3 regions of the Paenibacillus sp. CMM36 genome follow, and region 2 is predicted to be linked to each of the others. Evidence: riboswitches for the same ligand, from Rfam matches in the RefSeq annotation. Region 2 holds a riboswitch; each other region holds the start of a gene.
What was found. Region 2 has a riboswitch for glycine ahead of gcvT (glycine cleavage system aminomethyltransferase GcvT). Riboswitches for the same ligand answer to the same signal wherever they lie in the genome.

Region 1 (4,404 bases), on a different contig from region 2:
TTCATATTGTCCGGCGATTTCTACAAAGCTGTCCAGAAAAGCAAGAACAATTTCATTAATCGTTGAAGTGATGATACCAATCTGAAGCGTCTGACCCTTGGATAGGGAAATGGCATTCCGATTAGGAACATAATCTAATTCCTGCATGATTTTCAAAATCTTAGCTCTTGTTTCATGACTGACATGGGGGGACTGATTTAATACTCTGGATACCGTAGCCTTGGAAAAGCCCGCCAGTTTTGCAATTTGATCAAGATTCGACATGGTGCTTCTCCTCACATAAGAAAAAAATACTTGACATGAAACGCGTTACAACAATTAGGATGCTTATGAGGGCATTACATCTATTTTAAAGCATCTGTCAATGCATTTCAAAGGAGAACGGTTACCGTTAGGTATGGATTCACATTTGCAGCATTTGATGGGATTACTTAGGCCAAAGTAAAAATCTTATATACGGAAAGAGGTCTTTATACCATGACGAAGATGCTAAAAGGATTTCCGAAAAACTTCTTGTGGGGCGGGGCAACTGCAGCCAACCAATTGGAAGGTGCTTTTGACGTAGATGGAAAAGGCTTGTCCAGCGCAGACATGATTGCTTATGTACCCAAAGCGGAACGTAAGAACGATCACGCTATAGAGATTTCGTCCGAGCGACTCGAAGACATTTTGGCAGGCAAAGTCAATGCCCGTTTCCCAAAACGTGAAGGTGTGGACTTTTACCACCACTACAAAGAAGATATTGCATTGTTCGCTGAAATGGGCTTTAAAGTATTTCGTATGTCCATCCACTGGTCGCGGATTTTCCCGAATGGCTATGATCACGAACCGAATGAAGCAGGATTGCAATTCTACGACAATGTATTTGATGAGCTGCGCAAATATAATATTGAGCCCTTGGTAACATTGTCACATTATGAAACACCGCTAGGTCTGACTCAGAAGTATAATGGCTGGCTGGGTCGTGAAGTCATACAGCATTACGTCAATTATGCCGAAACGGTGTTTACACGCTATAAGGATAAAGTAAAATACTGGCTGACCTTTAATGAAATCAATGTAATGACCATGAGTCCGTTCACCGGTGGCGGTGTGGTTATTGACCGTGTAGAAAACAAACAACAAGCGATATATCAAGCATTGCATCATCAATTTGTAGCTAGTGCACTGGCAACCAAACGGGGACATGAGATCATCCCGGGTGCTCAGATCGGCTGTATGTTGGCACGTATAGAAAGCTATCCACATACGTGTAACCCAGCGGATATACTGAAAGCCCAGCATGAAAATCAGATGAACCTATTCTTTACGGATGTGCATGCCCGTGGGGAATATTCCAACTATATGAATCGTTATTTTGTAGAAAATAATATTGTGATCCAGACAGAACCCGGCGATGCCGAAATTTTGAAAAATAATACGGTTGATTTTATCTCATTTAGCTACTACATGACCTTGACCGTATCGGCAGGTCCAGAAGGCGAGAAAGCAGCAGGAAACCTGATTGGCGGCGTGAAAAATCCGTATCTGCAGTCCTCCGACTGGGGATGGCAGATCGATCCGATCGGCCTGCGTGTTACACTGAATACGTTTTATGATCGCTATCAAAAGCCGCTGTTCATCGTGGAAAATGGCTTGGGTGCATATGATAAGGTGGAAGAGGACGGCTCTGTGCATGACACGTATCGCATTGATTACTTGCGTCAGCATATTGTCCAAATGAAGGAAGCGATTGCTGACGGTGTTGATCTGATTGGTTACACCAGCTGGGGCCCTATCGACCTCGTGAGCATGTCTACTTCCGAAATGTCCAAGCGCTACGGATTTATTTACGTTGATCTGGATGATGACGGTAACGGAACGCTCAAACGCTCCAAAAAAGACTCTTTTAACTGGTATAAAAATGTGATAGCAACCAATGGTGAAGAATTGTAATTTCATATCGTCTCGGGCGGGTATAGCAGAGGACATCCTAAGGATGCAATCTGCTGTACCCGCTTTTTTGATAGACATAATAATATTTCAGAGGGCTTCACAAACTTTTCACTTGTAATAAGCTGAAAGTTTTCTGTATAATGAATAAAAATTTCATATGTCTGGTTGATGTTTGCGGGAGATGGAACGAAAGTTCCGACCGAAGGGGCAAAACTCTCAGGTGCTTAGGCTGTTTACAGCCACAAGCGGGGACCGTAAACGGACAGAACTCTGGAGAGACCCTTAATTGGGCGCCGAAGGTGCACCGCAGAGAACATCTGCTTAAACTCTCAGGCAAAAGGACAGAGACGCGAATAACCTGTGACAGGGAATGCCCTAGGCTTTTTTATGAGCTATTAGAGGCAGAAACCTGCACAAGATGGTTGTATTTTTTCGTGCCTTTAACCTCTCCAGGAGTCGAATCAGCTGATTTGACTCTTTTTTGTTTTCTAATATGCTGGAGGAGCGGGTTGAAATGAATTTGGTACATGTGTTAGAAGCGATTAGCAGTTGGATATGGGGGGCGCCTCTCATCATTCTTGTCATGGGAACGGGGTTGTGGCTGACCATACGTCTGAAAATGTTGCAGGTATTCCGCCTGCCCCTGGCGATCAAGCTGATCGGTAAGGCCCCGAATGAAGGCAGCGGGGATGTAAGTAGTTTTGCGGCTTTGAGTACGGCGCTAGCGGCTACAGTTGGCACAGGAAGTATTGTCGGCGTAGCGACAGCCATTAAGCTGGGCGGGCCGGGTGCCTTGTTCTGGATGGTCGTTGCAGCCTTTTTTGGGATGGCGACGAAATATGCGGAAGGTGTACTTGCGGTAAAATACCGGGTGAAGGATCGGAATGGACAATTTTCCGGCGGCCCGATGTATTATATTGAGAAAGGTCTGGGACGCCGTTTTAAACCGCTGGCGATGCTGTTTGCTTTTTCGGGCATGCTGGTAGCGTTGTTCGGGATTGGAACGTTTCCACAGGTCAAAGCGATTGTATCTTCGACGGAAAACAGTTTTGGTGTTCCGCCCATTGTAACGGCACTGATTATTGCTATCCTCACAGGACTGGTTACTATTGGAGGACTCAAAAGTATTGCCAAGGTATCGACGAAGGTCGTTCCTTTTAAAACAGGCTTGTACGTACTGATCTGTCTCATCGTACTGATTCGGTTTGCTGACCAGCTTCCTGCCGCAATTGCGCTGGTGCTCCATTCGGCATTTTCAACTACATCGGCAACGGGCGGATTTGCCGGAGCTACGATTATGCTGGCGATGCGAAGTGGGGTAGCCAGAGGTATTTTTGCCAATGAGGCCGGATTGGGAAGCGCACCGATTGCAGCCGCAGCTGCCAAAACCAAATGGCCTGCGGAACAAGGGCTGATTTCCATGACAGGCGTGTTTATTGATACGATGGTTATTTGTGTGATGACCGGGTTGACGCTACTGGTTAGCGGTGTGTGGAGCGGGCCTACCGATGCGGGCCTGATGACTCAGCAAGCATTTTCCAGCGCATTCCCGCTGGGGGCAGAACTGCTCACAATTATTCTGATTATGTTCGCGTTCACCACCATGCTCGGCTGGAACTATTACGGGGAACGCTGTGTTGAATACTTGCTTGGCGTCAAGTGGATTAAGCCATACCGTTATCTGTTCATTCTACTCGTTGGCGGGGGCGCGTTCATTAAACTGGATGCGATTTGGCTGCTGGCAGATATCTTTAACGCAATGATGGCTTTCCCGAACCTGATTGCACTGCTCGGCTTATCAGGCATTGTCGTTGCAGAAACCCGAACCTATATGGATTCTCTGAATTCTAGTAAGAAAAAGGGCATTCTTGCAGGTGCCAGTGTAGGGGCAGCTATTCAAGTAGAAGAAAAGGGACAAACAGTTAATTCATAAATTCCAAAAGGGAGTGCCTTCAGCCATCACAGGCTTGAGGACACTCCTTTTTGAATGTTATAACGATGCACGCAAAATAGCTAAAATATCTTCCTGTTTCAGCTTTTTATAATTACCGAAGCCTCCATATTCCATTTCACGGGCTGCAATGGTTGCGATTTTTTCCAATTGCTCATCATTAATATTGTAACCGGCCAGGGTGGAAGGGGCACCGAGACTTGTCCAGAATGCACTAAGACGGTCAATACCCTCCAAAGCGATTTCTCTATCTGTTTTATCTACGGTGTCTAAGTCAAACATGCTGAGCATCAGCCGTTTCATGCGTGCAGCATCCTGATCCACCGTATGTCTCATCCAGTTGGGGAATAGGATCGCCAGACCGCCAGCATGAGGAATATCATATACAGCAGATAATGCATGTTCAATCGTATGCGAAGCCCAGTCCCCGAAGTAGCCCATTTGCAGTGTTCCGTTAAGAGCAATCGTTCCGGCATATAAAATCGTTTCGCGATGCTCGTAGTTGTGCAAATCCTCCA
Region 2 (4,404 bases):
TATCCTTGAGCGTTCGATCTGCGACAATCTCGGCAGCACGATCAGATTCGTGGTTATCTTCCATTACAGTGGCGTTAGCACTGGCACTCTTGCTTTGATTTTTCATATCTTTCAGGCGAGATGCAGCTTCCTCCAGCCCCTCTTCTTGTTGCTTACCTGTCTTGAGTAACACTGCTGCAACAGCAAAGGATACGACCGCAGCAGCGATCACCCCGCTCAGCATTGGCAAATATCCACCTTTTGGCGTCATTAGAAAATAGGCGATGATACTACCCGGTGAAGGAGCAGCAACCAGTCCGGCACCTGTCAACATGAAACAGAAGGTTCCCACAACACCGCCAGCTATAGCTGCAAGAATCAGAATCGGCTTCATCAAAATATAAGGGAAATAAATTTCATGAATCCCGCCGAAAAAATGAATGATGACTGCGCCAGGAGCTGACGACTTCGCAGAGCCTTTGCCGAACAGACAGTAGGCCAGCAAAATACCAAGCCCCGGCCCAGGGTTGGATTCCAGCATGAACAGTACGGATTTGCCTGTTCTTGCAGCTTCCTCCAACGCAATCGGACTCAATACTCCGTGATTCAGCGCGTTGTTTAAAAATAATACTTTTCCGGGCTCAATAATGAGGTTGACAAGCGGCAATAGCCCCGCGTTCACGAGGAACTGTACCCCTGCCGACAACACTTGACTGATCATTTGTACAACCGGGCCGATCGCCACATGGGCAAGCAGTGCTAGAATGGCACCGATAATCCCGGCCGAAAAATTATTGACCAGCATTTCAAAGCCTGATCTGACTTTGCCTTCAATGGCCTTGTCGAACTTCTTCAATATCCACGCAGCCAGCGGACCAGCTACCATCGCGCCCAGGAACATCGGGATATCGGCTCCTACTATGACACCCATCGTCATGATGGCACCGATCACACCTCCACGCTGTCCGTGAATCATCGTGCCCCCTGTATAACCAATCAGCAGCGGCAACAAATAATTTTTCATCGGATCAACCAACTGTGCAAAACCTTCGTTCGGGAACCATCCGGTCGGAATAAAGAGTGCCGTAATCAACCCCCACGCAATAAAGGCTCCCATATTGGGCATAACCATACCGCTAAGAAAACGGCCAAAACGCTGTACGGCGACACGAGTGCCTCCTTTTGAACTTGGCTTTGCGTCCAATGTACTCATATTCAAATCCTCCTTGTAGGTAAGCATCACTACCTTTTCTTAAAATTCATACTAAATGACAGCGCTATCTTCATCAACGAAATGAAAACGTACTTTCGTCATGAACGTTGATGACAACATTTAAATTTAAATTATCCAGGAAGATATTATACCTGCATAATTCTTCTTAATATGACCTGTAGCTATAGAAATTAGTCGAAAAACCGCGCTGGATTATGTATGATTCCTATATGGGGACAACCCACTATATCAGAACAACACACGTAATTACGTTTTCATAAAAAAGACAAAAAAATAGCCGCTACGTCAAATCATAGCGACTATTTTATACAAAAATCGAGCAAACTAACGATGCTCTTATTCAATTAAAAATCAATATAAAATTCCGAATAACACGCTATTATTTCATGCTGCATTGCTCTATTTATTACTCCGAAATCAACTGCTCATACTGATCCGCCGACAGTAGTTTGCCCAATGATTCCTCCACATCTTTATCCATCTCTACTTCTACCATCCAACCTTTGTCATATGGAGATTCATTCACTAGCTCAGGTGTACCTTCCAGCGCTTCATTCACTTTTAATATGGTTCCCGTCACCGGAGCAAAAAGGTCGGATACCGTCTTCACCGATTCAATCGTACCGATCTCCGCTCCCTGCTCAATCGTTACTCCCGCCTCAGGTAATTCTACAAAAACAATATCACCCAGTTGGTGCTGTGCAAAGTCTGTAATACCAATCCGCACCGTTCCATTCTCTGTCCGCTGAACCCACTCATGTTCGTCTGTATACCAAAGTTGCTGCTTCACTTCACCCATTCTGTTCCCCTCACTTCCATATGAATAAAATCGCATTTGCTCACCTGTATTAGACAGGTTAAGATTATGACAATAAGAACACTCATGTCAATAATACTAACAAAAATACTTCATATTACCTCCTATAGTGCTCTATATAAAAATATAATAATTTATAACAAACGCTTACATATCCTTATTTATATATTAAATGTTTTTTCTATTGTTTTTGATGACATTTTTATTGACATTTTGAATGAATTTGCGTATTAATGGGTTATAGCAAATACTTTGGGAAACACCCGACAACTGCAAACGCGGATGAACGCAGAGGGAGAGACTGCCAAAAAGATTCGCATAGCTGTTGCCGCTTGTGAGACAGTTGTGCACGCGAATCGGATCAAGTTGTTATCTGCAAAGCCAGGTAATATACTGCTGATCCCGAAGGTAGCGCCGAAGGAGTAAGCCTGCATTGCAGGTGAATCTCTCAGGCAAAAGGACCTCTGCCGGACGCATCTCTGGAGAGCATTCGCTATTGGAGCGGATCACCCAAGAGGAAACCCGGTACATACCGGGGTAACTTTCTGGTATCAAGGACAGAGCTGAAAAAAGAGTATAGACTGCTGTCTATACGTTTTTTTCGGCCTGTCTTTTTTGTTTAGCCGATTACACCGGATAGGAGTGGAAACATGACTAATTTGCGAAAAACACCGCTATATTCATCCTACGGGACGCAGTCTGGGGTTCGTTGTATTGACTTTGGAGGCTGGGAGCTCCCCGTTCAGTTTAGCGGCATTCAAAAGGAGCATGAGGCCGTCCGGCAACGTGCGGGTTTATTCGATGTATCGCATATGGGTGAGTTTTTGGTTGAAGGCAAAGAGGCCGAAGCTTTTCTACAAAGGGTGACCACGAATGATGTCAGCCAGTTGGAACCAGGTCAGGCACAATATTCACTCCTGTGTTACCCCGATGGAGGTGTAGTAGACGACCTGCTTGTTTACTGCAAAGGACCGGAACGCTACATGCTCGTTGTGAACGCCTCCAACATTGATAAGGATTGGGATTGGTTACTTCGTCATGTGCCTGCATCCGTTCACATGGAGAATGTGTCTGATGCAATAGCATTGCTGGCATTGCAGGGACCGGAAGCAGCACGTATTGCCGCAGCCGTGGCAGATACGGATATTACGAATCTGGCATCTTTCCACTTTCATGAGAACGTGCCATTGTTCGGAGCAAAAGCACTCGTCTCACGAACCGGATATACGGGCGAAGACGGTTTTGAATTTTACGTACCTGCCGCGGAAGCACCCGCCGTATGGGAGGGTTTGCTTCGTTCCGGTGAGTCGTATGGGCTGATTCCCGCTGGACTTGGTGCTCGGGATACACTACGCTTTGAGGCTCGGTTGCCGCTATACGGACAGGAGTTATCTGCCACAATTTCACCACTCGAAGCCGGTCTGGGTTTCTTCGTCAAGCTGAATAAAGGAGATTTTATCGGTAGAGAAGCACTTCAGCGTCAAAAAGAACAAGGGGTTCCTCGTAAATTGATCGGGCTAGAAATGATGGACCGCGGTATCCCACGCGCCCATTATCCGGTATTCGCAGAAGGACAACACATCGGTGAGGTCACAACGGGGACTCAGTCGCCCTCCTTGAAGCGTAATCTGGGCCTCGCCTTGGTGGACAGTCGTTTTAGCGCCCTCTCCACACCACTGGAGGTTGAGATTCGTGGCAAACGCCTGCGTGCCGAGGTGGTGGCAGCCCCCTTTTATAAGCGCCCACGCTGATCTTAAACTCTCCTTATTTCTATAAAGCAAACATGTCAGATATGTATTTCCGGGTTTTCATCTCACACTTTTTTATTAGCTCATTTACGGATTTAAAATTTTGCTTTTCGAAAGGAGCCAGAACCTATGAAGCAGCATCGTTATCTCCCTATGACTGAACAGGATCAAACCGAAATGCTGCGTGTGGTCGGTGTATCATCCATTGATGATTTATTCAGTGACATTCCAGAGGCCATTCGATATCAAGGGGAACTCCCTCTTTCTTCTCGACTCGATGAGAAAGCCTTAACCCGTCACTTGACCGAGCTGGCCGGACACAATGCCAATACAGACACACATGCCAGCTTTCTTGGCGCAGGAATTTATGATCATCATATTCCGTCCGTCATCCAGCACATCACTTCACGCTCAGAATTCTACACTGCCTACACCCCCTATCAGCCGGAAGTAAGCCAAGGCGAGCTACAAGCCATTTTCGAGTTTCAATCGTATATTTGCGAATTGACGGGCATGGCTGTAGCTAATGCCAGCATGTACGACGGAGCGACTGCACTGGCGGAAGCGGGCTCACTGTCCGCCGCAGCTACCCGCCGTAAACAGCTTATCGTATCGAGGTCCGTCCA
Region 3 (4,404 bases), on a different contig from region 2:
CAAACGACTAACTAACCCAAGCTCACATTGAGCTCCTGACAATATAATTTACGAAGCCGCTCCATAGGAGCCAGACTTGAATGTTCTAGGATCGTACCATTTGTAGCCTGCTGCCGGAGCAGACCAAGGCTCAGGATGTGGTTCCGTGGACGCCGCAGGCTCTTCGAATGGCAGAAGCTTCGTTGGTTGATCCAGAGTCAAACCTGCCACATCAGACAATTTCGTGTAGTCCTGCTTCCATGCAAGCCATTGAACCGTTTGCACCAGGAAGGTTGAATCATCCACTTCTTTGAAGCCATCATATGTCTTCTTCGACTGTCCGTTTTCCTCACGCACATATTTCGGTGTAGCATCTTCTACAGGGGAAGAATCACCGATGAATGCCGCCTTGCCTTGGCCTACCTTGGAGATAGCGGCATAAGGTCCTTCCGCACGGCCCCCGCCGTTATAAACCCCCTGATCTACCGCATTCCCCCATTTTTTCGTGCCTGAAGGGATATAAGCAATGCCTTTAGCCTTGGTAGGATCAATAATAGCCAGCGTAGATCCTGCATGCATGGCAATCGAGCGCACACCCTTGGTAATACCGAAAGATTGATCTGCGGCTACAATGTCGGTAGCATTCACATCACCGAGCGCATTGTAACGGAAACGAACGCCAAAGTTGGCCGCCAGCCAATCGGAGCTTGTTAATCCTTGCATTGCCGGTGATGCAGCCTCTTCTGCAGTCATGCCTTTGGCCGGATTAGTATAGGCTCCACGACGGTAGCCATTCATAACCTCGGAGGAATCCCAACGGTTTTTGTTACGATCTGCATTATAATGATCGGAGATGAAGAAGACGCTCCCTCCGTTATTCACGTATTGCAGCAGGGCAGCCTGCTCGGATGCCTTAAAGGCAACATTCGCTTCACCAATAATGAACACATCATATTGGCGCAGCTTATCATAGGTTATGGCCTGTTCTCCATAAGTAAAAGGAATAGGGCGGTTCAATTGATCCACAGTAAAGCCTACATTACGTAATCCATTGGCAAAGTCGGAGAAGGCGCCTTCAATGACCCAATCTGCTGCACCAGCCGTCTGTGCGTGCGTATTATCGAACAGCACCTTTTTGCCTTTTCCATCCGGCAATGTAGTACCGGGTTGACCCGGGTTGCCAGGTTCAGGTTCGCCAGGTTCACCTGGTTCCCCCGGCTCGCTTCCACTCACCAGTTCCACAGCGCTTGGACTTTTTACTCCACCAAAATTATTGTAGGCACCAAGCGTACCTGTCACGCGAATTTTGCTGCCGACCAGTCCAGGATGACCTGTTAACCCAAATTGCCCTCTGTACGCAGATGTCAGCTGCACATCCAATAGATTAGACGTGCTACGTTCATTGGCCTGGTCGGCAATCAGTACGTTAAAATCATTCGCAAACGGAGAAGAAAAGTTAGCCGTTTTCGATCCGGTAGCATGTCCGACGATATAACCTTCTACCGTCACCGTACCTCCACTGCTTTGGCCCTGAAGTGCTTCGGCTACTGTCAATGCTCCCTCTGCCTTGACCTGACCGAACGGAACGAAGATCCCGATCAGCAGTGATGCGATCGCTGCTAGATGCAGCATCCCTTTTAAGCGTGAACCTGTGAACCGCAAGCCTTTTACCATACGTCAATATCCCTCCTATGATTTCCATAAATGTACTTGTCCTCTATCAGATTAGCCGCCAATCTTCTAATTCCTTCCTGATTTCATCCATAATTATGTAAACTTTAATCTTTTTTATTGGAAATGCACCTGTTTATGTAAAAATTAAACCCTGTGATTGACACCGAGCACGTCATACATTACGCTAAGAAAGACATGTAGAACGGTATACGCGAATGAAGATGACGGGAGAGTCTGTCCAGGGGGCTTACACTCTGGCGGCACCGAAGGAGCAAGACGCCAGCACCCGGCTGGCGGATAATCTCTCAGGTCCATGTATCGTCATCTGACGCAACTCTGGAGAGAGCGCAAGCCACCCAAGGGGTAAGGCGGTAAGAACACCGCACGAAACTCTCAGGTAACGAGGACAGAGATAAGGGAAACTTCCTTATCCTGTCCTTTTTTGTGCTCACATTGTGCGTCAGCATTAGGAACCGTCATAACCGCGCAAAGACGCGGAAATACCATATAGTATGGTATTAGAACATACAGGGGGCCACACCATGCGTTTCAAAGATGTATTTTCTATTATCGGCCCGGCCATGACCGGACCTTCCAGTTCACACACCGCAGGCGCGGTGCGACTCGCACGCGTTGCCCGGCACTGGCTCGGGGCGCAGCCTGACCGTGCCCGTATGACACTGTACGGCTCCTTTGCCGATACGTATAAAGGACACGGTACGGATCTGGCGCTCATCGCAGGACTGCTTAATTACGATACGGACGATCACCGGATTCCAGATGCCGAGCAATGGGCCGAGCAAGCCGGGATGACCGTGGAATTCGCCGTCAGTGGACTCCCCGCTCCTCATCCGAACACCGTCCGTTTCGAGTTGTGGAAGGGCGAGGATCAGCGCACACTGCTGGGCTCCTCCATCGGCGGCGGCAGCATCCATGTCCAGCAACTCAACGAATTCCGGGTCAATCTGACCGGGGAGCTGCCTACGCTGGTGCTTCTCCACTCGGATAAGCCCGGTACATTGGGCGCAATAACTTCAGCGCTGGGCGCGGCCCACATTAACATTGCCTATATGCACGTAGATCGCAAAGGCCGGGATGGTGAAGCACTCACCGCCATTGAAACGGACAGTTCTGCTCCAGCTGAACTGATTGCGGAACTGCGTTCTTTACCTCATATGTATGAAATTAAGATGATTAATTTGAAAAAAGGAGCTGAATCCGATGCGGTTTAGCCATCTGCATGAGATCAGCGCTTTATGCGCTGAAGAATCCACCACGATTGGCCGCTTGATGATTCAAGAGCAGGTACAAGAAACGAATACAACGGAGGAAGAAATCTTTCGACAAATGTCTGATTATTATGAAGTCATGAAGGAAGCCGTTCATCGCGGTCAGACACAAGACACCGTATCCCGCAGTGGATTGACGGGCGGCGACGGCAAGCGCCTGGCCGAGTATCTGCGGTCAGGGGAAACCTGCTCCGGTGATGCCTCTGCGCTCGCCATGGCTTATGCCCTCTCCGTGTCGGAGGTTAATGCATCCATGGGTCGCATTGTCGCCACTCCTACCGCAGGCTCATGTGGGGTTATCCCTGGTGTGTTCATCAGTGCGCAGGAACGGTTCGGCTGGGATGATGAGCATATGGTGAACGGCCTATTCGCCGCTGGAGCCATTGGCTACGTGATCGCCAACAACTCCTTCATTTCTGGCGCGGAGGGAGGCTGTCAGGCTGAGATTGGCTCAGCTATCGGGATGGCCGCTGGCGCTATGGTCGAGCTACGCGGTGGTACGCCTGAACAGGCTGTTCACGCCGTAGGCCTCGCTCTTAAGAACACGCTCGGCCTAATCTGCGACCCCGTCGCCGGACTCGTGGAGATTCCGTGCATCGTGCGCAACGGCCTGGGAGCCGTGACTGCGCTTGCCGCAGCGGACATGGCTTTGGCGGGTGTGCGCAGCGCTATTCCGTCTGACGAAGTCATTGACGTGATGCTTGAAGTCGGCAGCGCGATGCCGTCGAAGCACCGCGAGACCGCCAAAGGCGGCTTGGCTCAGACGCCGACTGGCAAGCGTTTGACCGAATCACTTACACGCAACGCATCAATCAAGAAGAATAAGTCGTAATTTCTAAGCTTTAAACCAATTACTTTTCCTCTATAAAACAAGGCGACTACCTCTCCCCTACATTGTCCTAGGGAAAGAGAATTCGCCCTTATAAAGAAAAGAGCAAGCATATCGTCGCTGGACGTATGCTTGCTCTTTTTCTTTTTAGTCGGGTTACAGATTACTGAACGGTTACCTGTATCTTCGTCATTTTACCTGCATATTTCACAGTAATTACTGCTTTGCCCTTGCCCTGTGCCTTAATGTTACCGTCTTTGACGGTCGCCACAATAATTCTGGACGAGGACCAGACAGCCGGTTTGGAAACATCCTTCTCCGACTCATCCTTATACGTGGCTGTAGCCGTAACCTTAGCCAGCTGTCCTGCCTTCAAATTCAAGGCGACTTCGTCTGTTTGCAAATATTTAAGCGTATCAACATCTACAGGTACGCTGATTATCTTCCCGCCGAACTTCGCCTGAATGTTAGCTTTACCGTAGCTGACCGCGGTAACCTGACCCTTTTTAACAGTGGCTACCTTATAATTGGACGTTTTCCATTCAGCTTGGGTTGTAACATCCTTTTCTTTACCATCGCTCGATTTAACCACAATCGCGATGGTTTTTTGATCTCCAGATTTGAGCGATAGCG

Region 1: linked by a shared signal. The riboswitch ahead of ACWA2B_RS12300 (alanine/glycine:cation symporter family protein) and the one ahead of gcvT (glycine cleavage system aminomethyltransferase GcvT) in region 2 are both predicted to bind glycine.
Region 3: linked by a shared signal. The riboswitch ahead of sdaAB (L-serine ammonia-lyase, iron-sulfur-dependent subunit beta) and the one ahead of gcvT (glycine cleavage system aminomethyltransferase GcvT) in region 2 are both predicted to bind glycine.

What each region holds. Positions count from the first base shown of each region.
Region 1 covers NZ_JBSEDY010000005.1:64,171-68,574, reverse strand. Annotated here, with positions in the region: gene ACWA2B_RS12310 (LacI family DNA-binding transcriptional regulator) at 1-264, opposite strand, end outside; gene ACWA2B_RS12305 (glycoside hydrolase family 1 protein) at 478-1,935, shown strand; glycine riboswitch at 2,101-2,177, shown strand; glycine riboswitch at 2,196-2,290, shown strand; gene ACWA2B_RS12300 (alanine/glycine:cation symporter family protein) at 2,450-3,868, shown strand; gene ACWA2B_RS12295 (iron-containing alcohol dehydrogenase) at 3,926-4,404, opposite strand, start outside.
Region 2 covers NZ_JBSEDY010000007.1:141,955-146,358, reverse strand. Annotated here, with positions in the region: gene ACWA2B_RS15760 (PTS mannitol transporter subunit IICB) at 1-1,192, opposite strand, end outside; gene gcvH (glycine cleavage system protein GcvH) at 1,620-2,012, opposite strand; glycine riboswitch at 2,405-2,504, shown strand; gene gcvT (glycine cleavage system aminomethyltransferase GcvT) at 2,681-3,781, shown strand; gene gcvPA (aminomethyl-transferring glycine dehydrogenase subunit GcvPA) at 3,908-4,404, shown strand, end outside.
Region 3 covers NZ_JBSEDY010000003.1:14,693-19,096, reverse strand. Annotated here, with positions in the region: gene ACWA2B_RS07445 (DUF6359 domain-containing protein) at 49-1,653, opposite strand; glycine riboswitch at 1,869-1,984, shown strand; gene sdaAB (L-serine ammonia-lyase, iron-sulfur-dependent subunit beta) at 2,196-2,885, shown strand; gene sdaAA (L-serine ammonia-lyase, iron-sulfur-dependent, subunit alpha) at 2,875-3,774, shown strand; gene ACWA2B_RS07430 (Ig-like domain-containing protein) at 3,935-4,404, opposite strand, start outside.